Regions from separate parts of the Pseudolactococcus yaeyamensis genome, predicted to be linked through region 3. Evidence: predicted binding sites of a transcription regulator. Region 3 holds the regulator's gene; each other region holds the start of a gene.

Region 1 (3,286 bases), on a different contig from region 3:
TGGCGAAATGCCTTGAATTTTATGCGGTCCTGGTTTTTCGCCAGAGAAGACCGCTGATTCATTAGCTTCTACGACATAAATGCCGATATTCGGATTCGCTTTTTTGAGGATATGTGACACACCAGATATCGTGCCGCCAGTACCAGCACCTGCGACAAAGGCATCTAAACCATTTTCGCCGAAGGCGGCGATGATTTCAGGGCCGGTCGTTTCTTCGTGAATGCGTGGGTTGGCTGGATTTTCAAATTGTAAGGGTAAGAAGTAGCCATTGTCTTCAGCCAGTTCTTTGGCTTTGGCAATGGCAGCGCCCATGCCGCCAGCAGCGGGGGTTAAGACGAGTTCTGCGCCGTAAGCTTGGATGAGGCGACGACGTTCAATTGAGAAGGTTTCAGGGAGGACGATGATGACTTTGTAGCCAAGTGCTGCACCAACGAAAGCAAGACCAATCCCAGTATTACCAGAAGTTGGCTCAACGATAGTACCACCGGGTTTGAGGGAACCGTCAGCCTCAGCGGCACGAATCATGTTCAAGGCGATACGGTCTTTGACAGAACCGCCAGGATTAAAGGCCTCTAACTTGACATAGACATCAGCCGAGTCTTCGTCGACATGTCGCAATTTGACGATAGGTGTATCGCCAATTAAATCTGTAATATTGTCGTAAATTTTTGACATATCCGTGTCCTCCAAAATGTTAGTAAATAGTTTATAATACTATTATACAGCTTAAAAAAACTTTCGGCTTATCAAAAAACGAAAACGGGTATAAAAAAAATTTATGAAGATTAAACATATCACGCCGATGGGCTATTGTTACGGTGTTATCGACGCGATGGTTATCGCCAAGAATGTCGCGAAGAGTCCAGAATTACCGCGCCCTATCTATATTTTAGGCATGATTGTGCACAACCACCATGTGACGGAAAGCTTTGAAAAAATCGGTGTGCAGACGATAGACGGCGAAAATCGCTTAGCGATTTTAGAGAATATTGACCATGGTACTGTGATTTTTACAGCGCATGGCATTTCAGATGCCGTAAGACAGCGAGCCGCTGAAAAAGGATTAACGGTAGTCGATGCGAGTTGTCCGGATGTTTTGATAACGCATGAAATTGTCAAGAAACGCTTGGCAGATGGGTATGAGGTCATTTACATTGGCAAGAAAGGCCACCCGGAACCAGAAGGCGTATTAGGGATTGACCCTGACCGGATTCATCTCTTGTCTAATTTACAAGATTTAGAGGCGCTCAAATTAACGGGCAAAGTTTTCATGACCAATCAAACGACCATGAGCATGTGGGACGTGTCAGACATCATGGCAGCGGTGTATGAGAAATTTCCACAAGTCGTGGCGCATAGTGATATTTGTCAAGCAACATCTGAGCGCCAAGAGGCTGTTGCTGAGCAGGCGGTCGGGTGTGATTTGACAATCGTCGTTGGTGACCCACGTTCAAATAATACGAATCGTCTCGCAGAAGTCTCTCGAAATCAAGCTGGTGTGCCTGCTCACCGAGTGGCAGATGTCTCAGAAATCAAGCCAGAGTGGCTGACGCAGTTACCAGAGGATGCGACAGTTGCGGTTACCGCTGGCGCCTCGACACCAACTGCTATTGTCCGTGAAGTCATGGATTATTTGAAACAGTTTGATGACCAGACCGCACAAAGTCGTGTCACTTATGAAGATATTATTCCTCGTGGTGCCGTTCGTGATTTGACTAAAAAGCGGGAGAATCGCTTGCAAAAACTGCGGGAACAGGCATTTGAGGGAGATGCGTGACTTTGTTCCATAAAAAAGGAGTAACTTTTGCTATACTCATTTAAGTCAATAAAGTGAACAAATTTTTGAGATATTTTACGTCAATTCGAGGCGACAAGGCGTAGGCGTACAGGTGTACGTCAAGACTTGGTAACGAAGAAGTGACGGGAAATAGCCAAAAATGTTTGCTTTATTGGCTTAATTGAGTATATAATAAAGAAAGCAAAGTGCAGATGACCTCTTGTGGTTTAAATCTTTGACCATTTTTGACCAATGCGCTATAATGTATCTATACAAATAAAAAGGAGTTAATCACATGGCACTCATTCCTACAGTCATTGAACAATCAAGCCGCGGTGAACGCGCGTATGATATCTACTCACGTCTTTTGAAAGACAGAATTATTATGTTGACAGGTGAAGTTGAAGACAATATGGCTAATGCCGTCATTGCGCAACTTTTATTCTTAGATGCACAAGATTCGACTAAAGACATTTATCTCTATATCAATTCACCTGGTGGGTCAGTCTCTGCTGGTCTTGCGATTGTCGATACAATGAATTTCATTAAATCGGATGTTCAGACCATTGTCATGGGGGTTGCTGCGTCTATGGGAACAATCATCGCGTCTTCAGGGGCTAAAGGTAAACGTTTCATGTTGCCGAATGCTGAATACTTGATTCACCAACCAATGGGCGGTACTGGTGGCGGTACGCAACAAACAGATATGCAAATCGTTGCTGATCATTTGTTAAGAACCCGTAAAACATTGGAAAAAATCTTGGCAGATAATTCTGGTCAAACGGTCAATAAAGTCCATAAAGATGCCGAACGTGACCGTTGGATGTCAGCGGAGGAAACTTTAGAATATGGCTTCATTGATGAAATCATGAACCGTAATGGCTTGAAATAAGCAACTCTGATAGAAGCCTGAGCTTAATCGCTTAGGTTTTTTCGAGGGTTGGTCAGAAGTCTTAATTTTTGATATAATAGAGCTAATGTTGATAATTGATGAAAAAATAATAGAATTAGATGACTTGGCAGATAGGGTGGCGGTTGCGTTCATGAAGTTGGATGTGGTGGCAGATTTTAAGGCACGAAAACTGACCTTTGAATCCGATGCTAAGCTACAGCAAAAATTACAGACCTTAGAAGAAAATAAAGCCTACATCAGCTATCGACCTGAAATTTGTGCTTTGCAGCAGGAAATCTTAATGACTGACACCATTTACCAGCTGAAATTAGCGGAAAATGATGTGCAGATGGCGCTTTCGGAGTTGGCTAAAGCCATCTCCAGCGTGATTTCTGATGCCATCGTTGTCGACGAAAATCTTCCCCTAAAGAAAGGCGGTCACCATGGTAGGCATCATCACTGAGTTTGAAAAAACGGCAATTCCGCCACTCGAGATTGTGGGGCGGACAGCAATTTATGTTTTTTATAGCAGTTATAAATACGTGCGCCAATTGAGCCGGTTTGGCGATTTGGGGTATAGCAGCAAGAAAGCGCGCTATGCGCTGTTATATGTGGAT
Region 2 (3,286 bases), on a different contig from region 3:
CAAGTTATGGGAAGACAAGTTGGAATTATCAACGTCTCTTACAAGAACTAGGTAAGACAGAAGCTGAGTTAGAACAAGACTTGTCTGATCTGCAAACTCAAGCAGAGGAATTAAAAGACCCTTACGGTGTTAGTAAATTTGAACTGACTCAGACAGGCGACCGAACAGCTAAGCTAGATTACTTTATCTGGAACAAGACCAAAGACCATCGCTATATCGACCCAACCGAGACTTTCTATGTTAAATTAAGTGGCTGTAAATTTAGCACAACGCCGCCGGGTGTAGATAGTACGCCAACCTATGCCAAATTTACAATGGGTACAGAACTGTCTGAAATTATCATTGATGATTTTTCAGAATCAGATAAAACGATTTCGGCTTACTTAGAATCTACCACCCCCTGTCTGAAAGTGGTATCTTGTTGAGCAATATGGATAAATCAACCTACACAACGGGCGATAATCGTTTAATGGGTGCTTTTCCTGTACGCATGAAAGAGGATGTTTTTGGTCGCCAACAGATTCGTCAGTTTGATGAAATCAGAATTCAAAATGATTTTTTCAAAAAAGTCACACCTAATGTCTTCAATACAGACTTAACAGTTTATGAAGCGGGGGATAAAAATGATGTCGACTTTCTTGCGGATGGTATCTCAGGAACGCGAGGGGATTCCGTTGAGTTTGCGGATAGTTTTTGGCGTATTCTTTATGTAGATGACCAAGGACATGCTCTTATCATTAGAGAGAGGTCTTTAGGGGAGTTAAATAATTTTAATGCGAAAATTACAGGTTCTCAAAACGGACAATTTTGGCAAAACGAAGACAAGTCAAGAGGCTATCAAGAAAGTCAACTAAAAACAGTCATTGATAACTATTATGAGAGCGATATCAAAGATACCTATTGGGAAGACTATGTGTCGAAAGTGACGGTACAAGACCCAACGTTTAAGGAATTTTTAGATAAAGACCTGATACCAAAAGAACATAGATTTTCCGATGAGCTGTCTAAAGTGCTAGATAATTTTAACCTTGCCTATGAGCGTGGGATTCTTGGATTAGGCAAAGGACCAGAGGTAAACAATCTTAGTTACGGTAATCTCCAACAAACTGAGAATCGTTTCCCGATTAAAATTGGCACAGGTACTAAACAAGCCTTTGCTTTAAATTTTGCGGATATGAACACTTTTGAGATGGAACCTAAGTATTCTGCCACTCCTAGTACGGGGAGTAATGGCGTACCTTTGATTTTATTTAATCTTTTACAACAGGAAATATTGGAAGAATATAATCCATACGGTAAACAGTATAAGATGTGGTTACGCTCCGCTGAAACTCTCTCGACGACCTATGAATATCCAATACAAAAATTGACGAGAGATGCTGGACCTGGAACGACATATGTTGCAGTACCCGCACTTGTCCTAGAAGACTCAGAAGGCCCACCACCTCCCCCAAGCACGACCCCACCGAGTACAACACCACCCCCAAGTACGACTACGCCACCGAGTACCACAACACCACCGAGTACCACTACGCCACCGAGTACCACTACACCCCCAAGTACGACTACGCCACCGAGTACCACAGCACCTCCAAATACAACGACGCCCCCAAGTACGACACCATTACCAACAACCTCAGGTAATCAACCCAAACTGCCATTTACGGGAGAGCTAGAGGAAAAACTCGCCATCGGCATCAGCATTGGTCTTGTTGCTTTTATAGGTGTTATCTTCGTTTTAGAAAAAAGAAATAAAGTAGAAAAATAAACAATGCTTAGGCAGACTAGCTGCTGAAAAGTAAAATAATAGTGTTTCGAGCTGACATTGCGCTTGAAACGCTATTTTTTAGAGGCTTTTTGTCTCAGCTTTTTTTGCATCTAAAAATGATTTTAAATGAGCATTTTTCTTGAAAATAGATTACAATAAGCATATAATATGATTAAAGGTCAAATTTGGTCAAACGACCATTTACCTTTTAATAAATAAAAAAATCAAGGATTTTCTCAATATTTTGAAGTCTTCTTTATACTTTTAAAACATTGGGAAATACTTGCAACCTGTAAAGGAGTTACCGTCTATGCTCTGTCAAAATTGTCAATTAAATGAAGCAACGATTCACCTCTACACAAATGTAAATGGTGTCAAAAAACAAAATGATCTCTGTCAAAATTGTTATCAAATCATGAAAGCCGGCGGGCCGACCAATCTTTTCGATGGTAGCAGTCAAGGCGTGACCAACCAGTCAGATTCTAACTACAATCCCTTTGATGATCTTTTTGGTACATTAGGAGACAGCCTAAACCGACCTAATGGTCGCCCAGATAGTGCCACACCGCCAACGCAGTCTGGTCGTGGTGGCAATGGTGGTCAACCGCCTCGTGCCCGCGGTGGTAATGCGCAACCTAAAGGCATGCTAGAGGACTTCGGGTTCAACGTGACTGAAAGCGCACGTAAAGGCGAGATCGACCCAGTCATTGGGCGAGATCAGGAAATTACACGCGTGATTGAAATACTCAATCGTCGAACTAAAAATAACCCTGTCTTAATTGGCGAACCCGGTGTTGGTAAAACAGCTGTTGTTGAAGGTTTAGCCCAAAAAATCGTCGATGGCGATGTCCCTCAAAAACTACAAAATAAAGAAGTTATTCGTCTTGATGTTGTGAGCCTTGTTCAAGGAACAGGCATCCGTGGTCAATTTGAAGAACGGATGCAAAAATTGATGAAAGAAATCTCAGATCGCAATGATGTGATTCTTTTCATTGATGAAATCCATGAAATCGTGGGGGCTGGTTCTGCTGGTGATGGCAATATGGATGCAGGTAACATTTTGAAGCCTGCATTGGCACGTGGTGACTTACAACTAGTCGGTGCAACGACCTTGAATGAATATCGGATTATTGAAAAAGATGCGGCACTTGAACGTCGGATGCAACCAGTTAAGGTTGATGAACCTTCTGTCGATGAAACGATTACCATTTTACGTGGCATTCAAAAACGCTATGAAGACTATCATCATGTGACATATACCGATGAAGCGATTGAACAGGCAGCCATCTTATCTAATCGTTATATCCAAGAACGTTTCTTGCCTGACAAGGCTATTGACTTGTTAGATGAGTCCGGCTCTAAGAAAAATCTGACCTTGAAATTCGTTGACCCTCAGGAAATTGCCAAACGGATTCAGTCTTCTGAAGATGCAAAAAATGAAGCATTACGATCTGAAGACTTTGAAAAAGCTGCACATTTCCGTGATAAAATCGCTAAATTACGAGAATTGTCCAAGCA
Region 3 (3,286 bases):
AAGCCAATAATGACGCTGATCGGCGTAATGTCGCACAAGTTTTCTATAATCGGATAGAGACAGGCATGGCATTAGGCTCAAATATTTCGATTCTTTATGCTGAAGGTAAGTTGGGGCAAAAAACGACCTTGGCTGAGGACGCAGCAGTGAACACAGCGTTAGACTCACCGTTTAACTTGTATCTTCATCCTGGTTATGGTCCGGGCCCTGTGACCAATCCAAGTTTGTCAGCAATCAGGGCTGCGGTGGAGCCGACAGATAATGATGACTTGTATTTCGTGGCAGATGTCACGACTGGTAAGGTTTATTTCTCAGAAACTCAGGCTGAGCATGATGTGAATGTCCAAAAATATGTTAATGACAAATTGGTAGCATCAGACACAGAAGAAGCACAATAAGACTAAATTTAAAAGAGTGAAAGGAGATGAGTTTCATTACTTGTGACTGCGTAACGGTTATTGATATCGTGTTAGACGTGCCCACAATCAGTGACTCAACATCTTAGATTATGGTAGATACAAAAAACTATCAAATGACCCGTGAGGGCTTTGAAGAATTAGAAACAGAATTAGACAATCTCAAACTCGTTAAACGTGCGGAAGTTGTTGAACGAATTAAAGTCGCACGTTCTTATGGCGATTTATCAGAAAACTCGGAGTACGAAGCAGCAAAAGATGAACAAGCTTTCGTTGAAGGTCGTATTGCAACAGTAGAAACGATGATTCGTAACGCTGAGATTGTTGACAATGCCGGTGTGAAACGCAATGAAGTCGCACTTGGCAAAACGGTTACTTTTGTTGAAATTGGCGAAGATGAACAAGAAACTTATAAAATTGTTGGGTCTGCTGAGGCTGATCCCTTCAATGGTAAAATTTCAAATGAATCTCCCATTGCGGCAGCGCTGATTGGCCGTAAAACCGGTGATAAAGTCACGATTCCGTTGCCAGTTGGTGAAATGGAGGTGGAAATTATCAAAGTATCTTCTAAGTAATTGTTAGAAGATATAAACACAATAAAGCCATCTAAATTAGAGGATGGTTTTTTGTTTGTTTAGATATAGATCGTTCGACAATAGATAGGGGTTGTCTGAATACAAAGTATGTGAGTGTTATGTTTTATGAATCAAGCAGTTAAGCGAAGCCCTTTTACAAGAGGTTTTAAGAGGCTTGAAAGTAGCAAAACACTCAAAAAAATGATACAATGGTCAAACAAGGTCAGAAACAATATCAAATATGAGTTAGTAATTGTCAAATGATTAAGCAATCTTTATTGACCAATGCTGAGTGACTGTTATTGCTTGGACGGAGCGTTAGCGCAGGTCAAGTTTCAAGAATTCACGAAGTGAAATCGCAGAAAGACTTTGAACGGACATTATACTCAGCTAAGCAAATAAAGCAAACATTTTTGGCTATTTTCCGTCACTTCTTCGTTGACGAGTCTTGACGTACGCCTGTACGGCTCGAATTGACGAAAAATATCTCAAAAATTTTGTTTACTTTCTTTACTTAACTGAGTATAATTCTCGAATGACCCAGCTTGGGCGGAGCGTTAGCGTAGGTCAAGTTTCAAGATTTTACTTCGTGAAATCGCAGAAAGGAGAAATTGTGACAAACACATCAGATATGATAGAGAAGTACCTCAAGGAGTTGCTTGCTCAGGCAGCGGGAATTGAAATTCGACGCTCAGAAATTGCAGAACATTTTGGCGTTGTGCCGAGTCAGATTAACTATGTCATTAAGACACGTTTTACCTTACCAAAAGGCTTTGAAGTTGAAAGTAAACGTGGCGGTGGCGGTTACATTCGAATTGTTAGAATTCAATATTCTGATGCGCATGATTTCTTAATGGACATTTTGAATAAAATGCCGGAAAAAATGACCATCAGCAGGGTACAAGATCTCATGCAGTTGATGTTCAATGAAAAAATTGTGACAGAACGTGAAGGCAATCTCTTGCTTGCAACGCTAAGTCATCCGGTCGTGACAGACTTACAACGCGCTATTTTATTAACCTCAATGATTCATCGACTGGATAAGATGGACTAAAGGTGTACACAGCCAGTCTCTTGTGACCCTATAACTAAGGAAAATAACGATAAATGACACAACATTATACACACCTACTTGAAGATATTCTCAAGACTGCTCGCATTTTTGCGGCAGGAAATGGTTATGACTATGCAGAAACCACACACATTTTGGCGGGTATTTTGTCGAGCAACGATAGTTTTGGCCAAAACATTCTAACAGACCACGATGTGACGATTGAGATGGCGCTTGATGAAATCGAACAGCATCAATTACCTGAGAAAACACAAGCAATTCAAAGTATTCAGTTTTCACCTAAGGTAGAACAACTCTTACTTGAAGCGGATGCACTTGCAGCACAAAATCATTTGGCTGAAACAGGTTCTGAGCATCTTCTCTATGTGATTTTGACAGATGATGACAATGTTGCCAAGAAAATCTTAGAACTCCATAAAATCAAGATTACTGAAATCGTTAAAGATTTGATTGAGCTTGGTAATATGAACGTTAAAAAGATAATGAAAAAAGCTGTCACACCAATGGGGAAACGAGACATCGCATCAGGTGTTTCGGCGACAAGTATCACACCGACCCTTGATTCAGTGGCGCGTGACGTGACTGAAGATGCCAGACAAGGTCGCATTGACCCGATGATTGGACGTGATAAGGAAATTGAGCGCGTGGTTCATATTTTGAGTCGTCGTACGAAAAATAATCCGGTTCTTGTTGGTGAGCCCGGTGTTGGTAAATCTGCCATTATCGAAGGTCTGGCGCAACGTATGATTGCTGGCAATATCCCTGCGAATATGGAAGGCGTACGACTCATGTCACTCAACATCGCCAATGTCGTTGCTGGTACTAAATTCCGTGGGGAATTTGAAGACCGCATGACAGCTATTGTCGATGAAGTCAGCCAAGACGCAAAAACAATTGTTTTCGTTGACGAATTGCATACGATTGTTGGTGCTGGTGGCGGTACAGATTCCGTTACGGATGCCTCAAATATTATGAAACCTGCACTCGCGCGTGGCGAGTTTCAGCTGATTGGTGCGACGACTTTTAACGAGTACCAAAAATACATCGAAAAAGATGCTGCCTTAGAACGTCGCTTTGCGAAAGTTACGGTCGAAGAAGCGTCAGTAGACGAATCTATTGCTATTCTAGAAGGCCTGCAAAGCAAATTTGAAACTTATCATCAAGTTAAATTTGATCCAGATGCGGTCAAGGCAGCCGTTCAGCTCAGCGTTCGCTATCTGCCA

Evidence for each region. Region 3 encodes CtsR, which represses protease genes until heat stress. Its sites were predicted from a motif close to TTGGTCAAAAAAGGTCAAANA; they were not measured.
Region 1: ACYQ21_RS10090 (ATP-dependent Clp protease proteolytic subunit) is a predicted target of CtsR. The motif match lies at 2,010-2,030, and genes of this name have one in related genera.
Region 2: ACYQ21_RS09040 (ATP-dependent Clp protease ATP-binding subunit) is a predicted target of CtsR. The motif match lies at 1,944-1,964, and genes of this name have one in related genera.

What each region holds. Positions count from the first base shown of each region.
Region 1 covers NZ_BAAGGP010000051.1:10,687-13,972, reverse strand. Annotated here, with positions in the region: gene cysK (cysteine synthase A) at 1-675, opposite strand, end outside; gene ACYQ21_RS10095 (4-hydroxy-3-methylbut-2-enyl diphosphate reductase) at 779-1,777, shown strand; gene ACYQ21_RS10090 (ATP-dependent Clp protease proteolytic subunit) at 2,073-2,669, shown strand; gene ACYQ21_RS10085 (hypothetical protein) at 2,755-3,132, shown strand; gene ACYQ21_RS10080 (DUF2129 domain-containing protein) at 3,113-3,286, shown strand, end outside.
Region 2 covers NZ_BAAGGP010000041.1:6,336-9,621, forward strand. Annotated here, with positions in the region: gene ACYQ21_RS09030 (hypothetical protein) at 1-425, shown strand, start outside; gene ACYQ21_RS09035 (hypothetical protein) at 431-1,768, shown strand; gene ACYQ21_RS09040 (ATP-dependent Clp protease ATP-binding subunit) at 2,079-3,286, shown strand, end outside.
Region 3 covers NZ_BAAGGP010000040.1:2,295-5,580, reverse strand. Annotated here, with positions in the region: gene mltG (endolytic transglycosylase MltG) at 1-398, shown strand, start outside; gene greA (transcription elongation factor GreA) at 509-991, shown strand; gene ACYQ21_RS08820 (CtsR family transcriptional regulator) at 1,602-2,045, shown strand; gene ACYQ21_RS08815 (ATP-dependent Clp protease ATP-binding subunit) at 2,099-3,286, shown strand, end outside.